DNA from 4 places in the Mesorhizobium sp. M4B.F.Ca.ET.143.01.1.1 genome. Region 4 is predicted to be linked to each of the others. Evidence: predicted binding sites of a transcription regulator. Region 4 holds the regulator's gene; each other region holds the start of a gene.
The links. The regulator PhoB, encoded in region 4, activates phosphate uptake and scavenging genes when phosphate is short. The targets are predictions, from matches to a motif close to TGTCATNNANCTGTCAT.
Positions count from the first base shown of each region.

Region 1: the regulator PhoB is predicted to act here: its motif matches at 1,347-1,363, upstream of phnC (phosphonate ABC transporter ATP-binding protein).
Region 2: the regulator PhoB is predicted to act here: its motif matches at 1,804-1,820, upstream of EN786_RS09420 (esterase-like activity of phytase family protein).
Region 3: the regulator PhoB is predicted to act here: its motif matches at 1,931-1,947, upstream of phnF (phosphonate metabolism transcriptional regulator PhnF).

Region 1 is NZ_SRSR01000001.1:749,696-752,872, reverse strand. Features, by position in the region: gene phnD (phosphonate ABC transporter substrate-binding protein) at 1-256, opposite strand, end outside; gene phnC (phosphonate ABC transporter ATP-binding protein) at 419-1,276, opposite strand; gene EN786_RS03620 (DUF1868 domain-containing protein) at 1,400-2,110, opposite strand; gene EN786_RS03615 (DapH/DapD/GlmU-related protein) at 2,513-3,127, opposite strand; gene phnL (phosphonate C-P lyase system protein PhnL) at 3,124-3,177, opposite strand, start outside.
Region 2 is NZ_SRSR01000003.1:435,109-438,285, forward strand. Features, by position in the region: gene EN786_RS09415 (L,D-transpeptidase) at 1-189, shown strand, start outside; gene EN786_RS09420 (esterase-like activity of phytase family protein) at 249-1,715, opposite strand; gene EN786_RS09425 (hypothetical protein) at 1,927-2,241, shown strand; gene EN786_RS09430 (LacI family DNA-binding transcriptional regulator) at 2,269-3,177, opposite strand, start outside.
Region 3 is NZ_SRSR01000001.1:743,055-746,231, reverse strand. Features, by position in the region: gene EN786_RS03585 (carbon-phosphorus lyase complex subunit PhnI) at 1-781, opposite strand, end outside; gene phnH (phosphonate C-P lyase system protein PhnH) at 783-1,388, opposite strand; gene phnG (phosphonate C-P lyase system protein PhnG) at 1,388-1,849, opposite strand; gene phnF (phosphonate metabolism transcriptional regulator PhnF) at 1,984-2,733, shown strand; gene EN786_RS03565 (amidohydrolase family protein) at 2,730-3,177, opposite strand, start outside.
Region 4 is NZ_SRSR01000005.1:208,916-212,092, reverse strand. Features, by position in the region: gene pstB (phosphate ABC transporter ATP-binding protein PstB) at 1-272, shown strand, start outside; gene phoU (phosphate signaling complex protein PhoU) at 296-1,003, shown strand; gene phoB (phosphate regulon transcriptional regulator PhoB) at 1,023-1,712, shown strand; gene EN786_RS14595 (ROK family protein) at 1,716-2,960, opposite strand.

The DNA.
Region 1 (3,177 bases), on a different contig from region 4:
GCTCGGCGAAGTCGAGCGTGCCGCCGAGCAGGCCCTGGATGACGCCGTCATAGTCGGCGGCCGGGAACAGCGAGACCTTCTCGAAGCCGAATTCGGCCTTCAAATGGTCGGCCAGGCACTGGTAGTTGCGCAGCCGGTCCGTCTCGTTCTCGCCACCGAGGATGCCGACGCGGAATTCCTTGACGTCGGCGGCATGAGCGGCGCTCGTCGCGATGGCGAGCAGTGATACGGCGCCAAAAACCATCTTCCTAAACATTTGGATCTCTCTCCTGTTGTTCCGGCCTCGCGCCGGCGACGTTCGAATTTTGACAGCTGCCTTTGACGCGGGCGGGCGATCCGGGTTGCTCGTTTGCTTGGCCATGATCCTTGCCGAACCGGTTGCCGCTCTTCGTCAGCGTGGACGGTTCGAAAGCATCGACTAGTAGCCGGGGAATGCGGGCTCGAGCGGTCCGGCGGATGCGGTGATCTTCGGCTTGAAGGTGACGCTGGTCGACGTGATGGCCTCGGAGATATCGGCGCCATTCGCATCCGCGCCATAGACGAGGCGCACGGCGTCGCGGTCGAGATCCTCGGGCGCGCCATCGAACACGACCTTGCCGGCGGCCATCCCGATGATGCGGTTGCAATAGGCCCGCGCCGTGTCCAGCGTGTGCAGATTGGTGATGACGGTGATGCCTTCGCGTAGGTTGATGTCCTGCAGCGAGTCCATCACCACCTTGGCGTTGAGCGGGTCGAGCGAGGCGATCGGCTCGGCGGCGAGCAGCACCCTCGGCTGTTGCATCATGGCGCGCGCGATCGCCACGCGCTGCTGCTGGCCGCCGGACAGCGTGCCAGCCGGCTGCAGCGCGGTGCGGGCGATGTCGAGGCGTTCAAGCGCCGCAACCGCCTCGGCGCATTCGGTGCGCGAGAAAATGCCGAACAGATTGGACAGCGTCGAGCGGTGGTTTAGCCGGCCAAGCAGCACGTTGGTCAGCACGTCGAGGCGCGGCACCAGGTTGAACTGCTGGAAGATCATGGCGCAGTCGCGCTGCCAGCGCCTAAGCGGCGAGCCCTGCAGCGCCGAGACTTCGGCGCCGTCAAAAAAAATCGACCCCTGGCTGGGGTCGATGAGACGGTTGATCATGCGCAGAAGCGTCGACTTGCCGGCGCCGGAACGGCCGATGATGCCGACCATCTGGCCCTGCGGGATCGACAGGTCGACGGCGCTGACGGCGGTGTTCTTGCCGAATCGTCGGCTGACACCGCGGATTTCGAGCGTGGCAGAGGCTGCTGACATGGGGCTAGGCTCCAGTCCAGTCGGTTACAGGGTCTGTTAACCTTGGCTAGCGCAGCCCCATGAACCTGCGGTGTCGGATTGATGTCAGTTTTGTTACCGCCCACAGCTGCGCGGTAGCAGTCATCAGCCGAGGACCAGGAGCTCCTCGAAATGCTCCATGTCACGGAAGCTGCAAAAGGCCGCCGGGTGGAGTTCGATGACCGGCGCCTCGCGGTCGAGGAAGGACAGGCAGTCATCGAACAGATCCTGCCACGCCGCCGCCCGCTCGTCGGCAAGGCGGCGGATCTGGTAGGCGAAGGTGATGTGGAAGACGTAGGTGTCATGGTCGGGATGGCGATAGCCGAAGGGCACCGACAGCGCGTCGCGCCAGGCCTGGAGGATGCGCCGGTCTTCCTCCGAGGCGCCGGCGACGGTGAGGCCGTTCGGGGTGATACCGATGGCCTTGACCCTGAACGCGCCGCTCCCCGCGAAGCCCTTCAGGCGCTCCAGATAAAGGCGGGTCATGTCGTCGATGCTGGTGTCGAGCGGCACATCCCGAGGCCAATAGGGGAGCCGGCGGCGGCGCTCGATGATGCCCTGGAACAGCGTCATATGCAGGCTGGAGACCGGGGTGAAGACAAGCCGGTCGGCGTCGGGCATGGCGCGCATGCGCTCGCGCACTGCGACTACAGCGGCTTCGGAGGGTGAGCCGGCTACGAGATGGGAGACAACGGTGTTGCCAGGCTCGAACAGGAAATTGCCCGCCGTGTCGTAGCGGGTGCCGAGATGCACCGGCGGCGCGGGGTTGGTGCCTTCGAAGAAGCCGGCGAGCGAGGGTCTGGCTTTGTCGAGCATGGCGATCTCCCTGGCGAGATCGCCTCTTGTCCGACTCGTATGTCAAAGATGTGAATCTAGGGGCGTCGTCCTGGGCATAGGTATCGAAGCTAGCGGTCTCACTAGCAGTTGAGGCAGTTCTACCGGGAGATGGGCGCCAACACGAAGAGAATTAGCACCCCTACCGCTGCCAGGCCCAAGCCCAAGATGGTCAAGACAATGGACGAGACTCGGTCGGACCGACTCCAGCGGTTTACCTGGCTCCGAACGACCCAAATCCCCAATACAACCAGCGCCAACCCAATGCACGCCGGTATAAACAGTATAGCCACGAAATGATCTCCTTCCACACGACTGGCCCTAGGAGATGTTTGATATAGCGAGATTAAATTACTGTACGACCACACCACGTTCCCGTGAATGTCAACCATACCTCTCCAGGAAAGCCTCTGCCGAAAGCGCGCGGAAATCGTCGAGCGACGCGCGCAACCGGGCATGGTCCCAGTCCCACCAGGCGAGCGCCTGGTAGCGTTCGGCGGTGCGGCGGTCGAAGCGTTCGCGGATCGGCTTCGCCGGCACGCCGCCGACGATGGTGTAGGGCGCGACGTCCTTCGACACCACGGCGCCCGCGCCGACCGCCGCGCCGTCGCCGACGGTGACGCCGGGCAGGATGGTCGAGCCATGGCCGAGCCAGGTGTCGTGACCGATGGTGACGCGTTTCGCACGGCGCTCTGCGAAGAATTCACTTTCGTGCTCGGCATCGTCCCAGTAGTCGGAGGCGCGGTAGGTGAAGTGGTGCAGCGTCGGCCGCCAGGTCGGATGGTTGGTGGCGTTGATGCGCACGCTGGCCGCGATGTTGGAAAACTTGCCTATGGTCGCGCACCAAACGGCGCAGTCCTGCATCATGTAGGAATAGTCGCCGAGCTCGCTTTCCGAAACCCGGCTGCGGTCGGCGATCTCGGTCCAGCGGCCAAGCGTCGAGTTCTCGACCTGCGCGGTCGGATGAACCAGCGGCGTCTCCGACAATTTCCTTGTCATGCGGCAATCCTGCCTGCGGCGAAAGCGGTGACGTCGATGACGCGGTCGGC
Region 2 (3,177 bases), on a different contig from region 4:
AACGCTTCGTCCGGCTGCGTGCGCTTCATGAACCAGGACATCATCGACCTCTACGGCCGCGTCAATGGCGTCGCGCAGGTCTTCGTGCGCCCGAACCTGTCGCCCGCCGGCAAGCTCACGGCCGTGTCGAACAGGACGGCCGAGCCGATCGATGCCGGCGTGCCGAGGGACGCGGAGATCTTGAAGTAGATCGTCGACAAATGGCCTGAAGGCGGACGCGCCCGGCGCGTCCGCCTTTCTGTCGTTAGCTAGTTCGTGGCGAGGTTCGGCAGCGTCACCTGATAGACCAGGAACATGGTGTCGACATCGGCGCCGTCCTCGGCCTTGTAGGGCGCGCCGACCTGGAAGCCGTCCTGGGTCAGGAAATCGTTGTCGTTGGCGACGAACAGGAAGTAGTCGTCGGGCAGCTTGGGATCGAGCACGCTGACCAGCGACATCGCTTCCCACTTCTCCGAGAGATTGTCCTTGTCGTTCGGCTTACCATTGTGCAGACCGAAGCGGCCAAGCTGGGCCCTGTCGTTGATGTCGATGAACGGCGTGACCTTGGCCGGGGCAACCGACGCATCGAGCACGCCCTTCGGCGCCAGCGGCTTGTCGGCGGCGTCGAACGGGCCGCCGGCGATGTCGGTCGCGCCGGACAGGTCGACGATGTTGATCTTGCGATAGAGCGACTCTTCGCCCTTCACACCCTGGCCGTTGCCGCTGTCGCGCGTCAGCATCAGGAAGCTCGTGTTGGAGAGCGCGACGATCTCACTCTGCGCCGCCACCTTGGTCTTGCCCTTGGCGTCCTTGAACACCGGCAACGGCACGACATATTCATGCGCCAGCTTGAGATGGGCGAGGTCGGATGCGTCATAGACCAGCGCCCTGGTGTTCTGGCGCGTCGAGCCGGAATCGCCGCCATCCTGGCGCGGCGCCGACTGCAGCACGGCGATCAGGAACTTGCCGTCCGGCGTCAGCGACATGCCTTCCAGGCCCTGGTTGTTCTGGCGGCCGGTCTCGGGATCCTTCGGATCGGGCTCGGCGGCGCCCGGGCCCGGATTGTCGGAGGCGAAGTTCGGCTTGCCGTGGCGCATTGGCACCAGGGCCGCCGGCGGCTGGGTGGCCGACATCAGGCGGCCCTCGGCCGAGAAGCGATAGATGTTAGGGCCGTACTCGTCGGAGATGAACATGCTGCCGTCCGGCAGGCGCACGATGGCTTCGTCATCCAGCGCCAGCTTGCCATTGTCGGCCTGCGGCAGGATCGGCATGTCGCCGGCGGCGGGGCGGACGCCGTTCAGCGGGTCGAGGCCGGTGGCGTCAACGCCCTTGTCGTCGGTGAGCAGCAGGGTGTCGGCGAGCGTCGCATTGACGCCCGACTGTTCCTGGCCGGCTGCGGGCGCGGCGCCCGGAGGGGTCGGGGCAAGCTCGATCGAAACGGTGTTGAGGCGGGCCCGATAGTCGGTGGTGCCGACGACGTTGTAGCCACGATCCGGCAGCAGCCAGAGCGAGCCCTTGTAGGCGTTGCCGTCACGCGCCCAGCCCTTGGTGTCGATCGCCATGCCGGAACCGGAGCCGAAGGTCTCGCCGAACTTGTCCTTCTGGTTGGCGGGGATGCGGCCGACGCCGACCAGGCCCTTGTTGACATAGGCGACGCCATCGGCGAGCGCCGGGGTGAGGGCTGTGAACAGCGCAAGTGCCGCGCCAAGTGCAACGGTCCGGTTGAGATGTTTCATGGATATCCCCTTGTGACAGAGCATGCCGGAGCGGGTGTCGCATCGACATGCCGCCGGCACCTTCCGCCAAGCGGTCTAGGACTCGAACATGATACCTGCGTGACAGGCCGCGCCGGCGCGTGCCCCGGAACCATTTTCCAATCGCAACCGTTGCAGGCGAGCCCAGGCATCGCCTGCGATGGTCGGTCGAGCCATGGGCTCAGGAGGACATATGGGTTTCGATCAGTATCACGAGCCGGCGGAGGAATTGACGCAGAAGGTGCGGACATTTGCCCGCATGATCACTTCGCTGATCGAGGAGGCGGAGGCGATCAGCTGGTACGAGCAGCGCATGTCGGTGGAAAAGGACGCGCAGGCGCGCGCCATCATGAAAAATGCGCAAGGCGAGGAGTTCAAGCATTTCGGCATGAATCTCGAATTCCTGCTGCGTCAGAAGAAGGACTGGCGGGCAGAGCTGAAGGAAATCCTGTTCACGACCGGCGACATCGTAAAGGCTGGCGAGAAGGGCGAGGAGAAAGTGGACTGAGGTCGATGCGGCTACCCTCGGCGACTATCAGTCGCTCTCTCGCGCGATCAGTTCCAGCGGCCAGACCTCGCGCATGATGCGCGTGCCTTCCGGACCGGCGAAGGCGGGGAGCGATGCAAGCAGCATCTCGGCCAACCGCCGGCCCATGGGCTGCAGCGCCGGGCGGAAGGCGGTCAGCGCCGGCGAGAAATAGCGGCAGAGCGGCGTGTCGACGATGACCGTCACGGCGATGTCGTGGCCGGGCCGGATGCCCATCTCGGCCAGCGCCTTGCAGCCGCCGAGCGCCATAGCGTCGTTGTTGTAGATGATCGCCGTAGGCCGGTCCTTGGAGAGCATCACGCGCGGTGTCACCTGGTAGCCGCCGCCCTCGTTGATGAAGCCGTCGGCGATCAGGCCGGGATCGACCTCGATGCCGTGCCGCCTCAAGGCCTTGCGGTAGCCGTCGAGGAACAGGTAGCCGAAATTGAGATTGAGGGCAGGGCGGACCGCGGCGATGCGGCGGTGGCCGCGCGCCACCAGCCGGTCGACGGCGTCGCTGCCGGCCTTCTCGAAATCGAGGTCGAGGGAAGGGTAGGACTTGCCGCCGGAACGGCTGCGGCCGAGCGTGGCGAAGGGGAAGCCTCTCTCGGTCAGATAGTCGATGCGTTCGTCCTCGCGCCGCGTCCAGGCCAGCACCACGGCGTCGGCGCGGCGCGTCTCGACGACGCGGCGCAGGCGCTCCTGCTGGTAGTCGCCCGGCGCGCCCATGACCACGATCAGGTCGAGGCCGCTTTCGGCGAGCCTGCCCTGCAGGCCGGTGAGGAAGGGAATGAAGAAGGGCTCGCCATATTGCTGGTCGCCCGGATGCGGCTGCAGCATGAAGGCGATCGAGTGGGTGGCGCCTTGCCGGAGGCTGCGGCCGGACTGGTTGGGTGCGTAGTTGAGCTGCTTGGCGGC
Region 3 (3,177 bases), on a different contig from region 4:
ACTGGTTGACCATCTGGCATTCGGTGACGCGGATCGCGCCGAGCGGCACGGCGAAAGGCAGTTCCGGCACGTCGAGTTCCAGCTCGACCTCGCCGATGCGGACCTCGCCGACAAAGGGGTGGTTGCGGGCATAGCCGCGCTGGGTGGAATAGCCGAGCGCGAGAAGAAAACCCTCGTCGCCGCGCGACAGCGCCTGCAAGCGGACGTCACGCGCCATCGGGAACTGCAGCGGCTCGCGGGTGATGTCGCCGGGAACATGCTCGCCGGGCATGTCGCCATCTGCCTCGATCAGGCCCTCGCGGGCGAGGATCGCCGAGACGCGCGGCATGGGCTCGGCCTCGGTGGCACGTTGCATGGGCTCGGCGACGTCGCCGCCGGCGGCAAGCTCGGGATCGAGCAGCCGGTGGGTGTAGTCGAAGGTCGGGCCGAGCAACTGGCCGCCGGGCAGGTCCTTGTAGGTCGCCGACACGCGCCGCTCGATCAGCATCGCGGCGGTATCGGCCGGCCTGGTGTAGCCGAAGCGCGGCAGCGTGGTGCGATAGGCGCGGATGAGGAAGATCGCCTCGATCATGTCGCCGCGCGCCTGGACGATGGCAAGCGCTGCCAGCTCGCGGTCGTAGAGCGAACCCTCGCTCATCACCCGGTCGACGCCGAGCGCCAGCTGCTCGACGATCTGGTCGAGGCGCAGCGCCGGCACCGTGCGGTCGCCGCGACGGCGATCGGCGAGCAGGCGGTGCGCATTGGCAATCGCGGCCTCGCCGCCTTTCACCGCGACATACATGTCAGGCCTCCATCGTCTTGATGCGCGTGGTGCGCGGGAGGCAGGCGACCCCGACCGGTGCTGCCAGGATGATGTCGACGCCGCGCGGAAAGCGCTGGCTGTTCTGCTTCCACTGCTCGATGAAGTGGCGCGGCATCTCGGCCGGCGCGAGCATCGCCATCTTCTCGATGCCCGGGCCTTCGAGCAGCAGGGGAACGCCCGAGGCGAGATCGCTGACGATGAGGATCAGCGTCGTCGAGCGGTCGGGATATTCCTGCGTGCCTTGCGAAAAGCCATCCAGCGCCATCATCTCGGCCGGCCTGGCTATAATGGCGAAATGCGCGTCGGCCGGCGTGTTGGCAAGCGGCGCGCCGGTGTGGAAGCCGAGCCAGGATCTGACCGACGCCTCGGCCTGCAAGGCAGGATCGAGCCACAGCGGGGTGTCGTTGTCGCAGAGCGTCAGCGCCACGGCGCCCGATGTCGCCGTCAGCGGCGCCGGCGGGCGGGTGAGGCCCGGCAGCGGCTGCACGCTGCCCGGCCGCGCCATGGCGTCCATTACGGCGCGAAACACGGTCTGCGCATTGAAGACCGGATCGGCGAAGCCGCCCTCGATCGCTTGCGTCTCCATCAGTCCTCTCCGCGCACCATGGTGAAGAAATCCACTTTCGTCGCCGCTGTCTCGGCGCGCCGATTTTCGCGCGCCTCGCTGAGCACCGTACGCAGCGGGGCGATGACCCTGGTCTCGACAATTTCGCGATGGGCCGGGTCCTGCCAGAGCGCGTCGGCGATCGCGGCCAGCTTCGCCTTCTGCCTGTCGCGGCCGAGCGCATAGCTATGGCCGACCTGACCGGAGGGCAGGCGCACCGTGGCGCGGGTGACCGTCGCCTCACCGACATTGAAGGGCGCGCCGCCGCCGCCGATGCGGCCACGCACTGTCACCAGACCGGTTTCGGGGCCGCGCAAGAGTTCGGCTTCCAGGGGCAGGCCGGCCTTGCTCCAAAGCCGGGCGAGCTCGTCGCCGCCGGACTGCGCCAGCGTCGCCATCGCCGCCTTGCGCCCGGCCTGCTCGCGCGCTTCCTGTCCTCGCATGGCAGCACTCCGTCGACTGCGTAAATTTGTCTATTGATATAGACAACTATACAAATTATACGCATTAGCTAGCGCGAGTCCATGACGGCTGGATGACATCGGCGAAAAGTCTGGGCGGTGTACCGGGGGCTGACATGAGTGGGCAGCAGGCAGCCAGCATCGAGCGGCGCAGCGGCGTTTCGCTGTGGCGGCAGATCGCCGACCGGATCCTGCAAGGGATCGCGGCCGGCGACTTTGCCGAGAGCGCGGCGCTGCCGCCGGAAATGGCGCTTGCCGAACGTTATGGCGTCAATCGCCATACGGTGCGCAGCGCGATCGCGGCGCTGGTGCAGGAGGGCGTGCTGAGGGCCGAGCAGGGGCGCGGCACCTTCGTCTTGTCGCGCAAGCGGCTCTCCTACCCGATCGGCGCCCGCACGCGCTTTTCGACGGGCCTGCAGGGGCAGACAAGCGAGCGGCATATCGCGCTGCTCGCCTCATCGGTCGAGCCGGCAAGCCGGCGCATCGCCGATGCCTTGAAGCTCGCCAGGGGAGCCGCCGTGCTCCGCCTGGAGACGCGCGGCGAGGCCGACGGCCATCCGGTGTCGCGCGCCACCGCCTGGTTCGACGCCAGGCGCTTCGCCGGCATCGATGCCGCCATGGCGGAGACGGGATCGGTCACCGCATCGCTCAGGCGCTTCGGCATCAACGATTATCTCAGGCAATCGACGGTGCTGTCGGCGCGCCATGCCGATGCCGCCGATCTTGCCGATCTCGACCTGCAGCCCGGCGCCATCGTGCTGGTGACGGTCGCGGTCAACGTCACGCTCGACGGTCAGCCGATCCAGTTTTCCGAGTCGCGGTTTCCGGCGGAGCGGGTGGAGCTCAAACTGTCGGCCAATGACTAGCCGATGCCGTAGAAGCGTGCGGCGGTGCCGCCGAAGACGGCGTCCTGCTCCGCCGGCGAAAGGCCTGCCAAAAGCTCCTTCGCGGCGGCCAGCCAATTCTCGTAGGTGGCGGCGAGCTCGCACACCGGCCAGTCGCTGCCGAACATCAGCCGGTCCGGCCCGAAGCAGGCGACGAGATGATCGGCATAGGGTTTGAGGCCGGCGACCGACCAGTTCGGCCCGGCCTCGGTGACCAGGCCGGAGAATTTGCAGACGACCGATGGCCGCTTCGCCAGTGCCGCCATGTCGCTCGCCCAGGGCTCTAGGATGCCCTTGGCGATGAAGGGTTTTGCCGCGTGGTCGACGACGATCGGCAGGTCAGGCATGTGGTCGGCGAGTGCGGCGACCACCGGCAAATGGCGCGGCTGCGCCAGGGCGTCGAAACGCAGGCCGAGTTTCGGCAAA
Region 4 (3,177 bases):
TCGCCGTCTCGCCGGAGGTGATCCTGATGGACGAGCCGTGCTCGGCGCTTGACCCGATCGCCACCGCCCGCGTCGAGGAGCTGATCGACGAGCTGCGCCAGAACTACACGATCGTCATCGTCACCCATTCGATGCAGCAGGCGGCGCGCGTGTCGCAGCGCACGGCGATGTTCCACCTCGGCTACCTGGTCGAGGAGGGCGCCACCGACAAGATGTTCACCAACCCCGACGACAAGCGCACCCAGGACTACATCACCGGCCGGTTCGGCTGATTTCCAAGCACGAGGACAGGATCATGGGTGAACATCATACGGTTGCGTCTTTCGACGAGGATCTCGGCGCCATCAGCAAGCTGATCTCCGACATGGGCGATCTCGCCCGCTCGATGGTCGCCGGCTCGACGCGGGCGCTGCTCAATTCCGACAACGCCCTGGCGCAGCGCGTGGTGTCCGACGACGCCATCATGGACGCGCGCCAGCGCGAACTCGACGACCGCGCCATCACACTGATCGCCAAGCGGCAGCCGATGGCCAACGATCTGCGCGCCGTGGTCGGCTCGATCCGCATGGCGGGCGACCTCGAACGCATCGGCGACCTCGCCAAGAACATCGCCAAGCGCGTCGGCACCGTCGGTCTCAGCGTCACGCCGCGCGACCTTTCGCATTCCATCGACGGCATGGCGCAGCTGGTGCTGATCCAGGTGCAGGGGGTCATCGAGGAATATGCCGCCGCTGATGCCGCGGCGCTTGCCAAGCTCCGCAACGACGACGAGCGCATCGACGTTAAATACACCTCGGTGTTCCGCGAACTTTTGACCTACATGATGGAAGATCCGCGCAACATCACCGCTTGCACGCATCTGTTGTTCTGCGCCAAGAATCTGGAGCGCATCGGCGACCATGTCACCAACATCGCCGAGAACGCCTACTACGTGCTGACCGGCCAGCAACTGCCCGCCAATCGTCCGAAGCTGGACGAGACGGCGATGTCGGCGCCGGCCTGAGAAGAAGGGTGACGGGCCGATGATCGCGCCACGCATCATGGTGGTGGAGGACGAGGAGCCGCTGGGGGTGCTGCTCCGCTACAATCTTGAATCGGAAGGCTACCAGGTCGAGGTGGTGACACGCGGCGACGAGGCCGAAATCCGGCTGCAGGAAAACGTGCCCGACCTCCTGGTGCTCGACTGGATGGTGCCGGCGGTTTCCGGCATCGAGCTCTGCCGGCGCCTCAGGATGCGGCCGGAGACCGAGCGGCTGCCGATCATCATGCTGACGGCGCGCGGCGAGGAAAGCGACCGGGTGCGCGGCCTCTCCACCGGCGCCGACGACTATCTGGTCAAGCCGTTCTCGACGCCGGAGTTCATGGCGCGCGTCAAGGCGCTGCTGCGCCGCGCCAAGCCGGAAGTCCTGTCCAGCATGCTGAAGGTCGGCGACATCGTGCTCGATCGCGAGTCGCACCGGGTGTACCGCAAGAAGAGCGAAATCCGGCTCGGACCGACCGAGTTCCGCCTGCTCGAATTCATGATGCGGCATCCCGGCCGGGTGTTCTCGCGCAGCCAGCTGCTCGACAATGTCTGGGGCGAGACGATCTACATCGACGAGCGCACGGTCGACGTGCATGTCGGCCGCCTGCGCAAGGCGGTCAACAATGGCCGCATGCCTGACGTCATCCGCACCATCCGGGGCGCGGGCTACGCGATCAGGGAAGATTGACGCTCAGGCCACGTTCTTCCCGGTGGCGCCGCCTTTCACCTGCACGCCCGGCGCGAAAATCTCCTGGTCGACGAAGGTCAGTGCGCGCATGGCGCAGCCTTCGCGGATGAGCGGCAATTCGTTCGGCTCGGTGTCGAAGGAGATCGACTTCGAATGCTGGCCGCCGGCGGTCTGGGCGATCGCCTCGCGCAGCGCCGGCTCGATCAGATCGAAGGCGGCGGCGCTGACGCCGACCATGGCGACGGGAGCTGGATCGATCAGCGCGAACAGGCTGCCGAGGCCGAAGCCGAGCGCCTCGCCGGCCTTGCGGTAGGCCTGGCGCTCCGGGCCGTCGCCGGCGCGCGCCCTGGCGGCGAGCGAGCGCATGTCGGCGTCGCTGACATCGACCGGCTCGGCGTCCTCGCCCATCTGCTTGGCATTGCGCCAGATCGCATAGTTGCCGGCATAGGCCTCGACGCAGCCGCGCCGGCCGCAGCGGCAGAGCGCGCCGCCCGGCCGGTGGATCATGTGGCCGAATTCGCCGCCGGAGGAATGGGTGCCGGTGAACAGCTCTCCCTTCAGCACCAGCCCCATGCCGATGCCGTGCGAGAGCAGGATGGCAATGAAGTCGTCGCGGTACCGCTCGGGATCGCGCCACTGCAAGGCCACCGCCATCATGTTGCAGTCATTCTCCATGGTGGCCGGAACGCCAAATTCGGCTTCCAGAATGTCGGCGAAGGCGATGTCGGTCTGCGGCGTGATCGGCGACCACAACATGGCGCGGGCATGGGTGTCGGTGATGCCCTGGATGCCCATGGCGATGCGGGCGACGCCGCGGACGTCGAGGTCGGGATCCTCGAAACGGCGCCGGACGATGGCCACGCATTCGCCGATCAGCTCGTCGCGCGGCATGATCGCCGTGTCGAGGCGGCGCTGCTCCTCGGCAATGACCTGCCCGGCATAGTCGATGACAGCGACGGAAAGGAAGTTCAGCGACAGGACCACCGTCATCACCGCCGTGGCTTCCGGATTGAGGGCAAGCCCGACCTGCGGCCGGCCGCGCTTCAGCGAAACAGCCTCGTTTGGCTTGCTCTCGGTCAGAATGCCTTCCTGGATCAGGTCGGACGAGATCGCCGAGATGGTCGAATGGCTGAGGCCGGTGGTGGCGGCGATCTCGGTACGCGACGGCTGGCCGGCGCGGCGCACGGCCGAAATAACCATCGCCCGGTTGCGTCGGCGCAGATCGTCGTGGCGGATTCCAACCGACATGCTTTGCCTTCCTCCCGGTCGTCGCGGCCGTTTTTGATTTCGAAGGCCGTCGGCGACACCGTATGAATAGTGGCAGAAGCGGGCCAGCCTGTCATTTATTTATTCCGGAGCTCGAAAAAAATTCGCCGAGGCCTCGGAATCGATGAGAATCGTTGTTGACAGCGCTCCGGCGTTGGATCATATTTTTTTCGAGGCTCGAAAAAAAGCCTCGATGCCG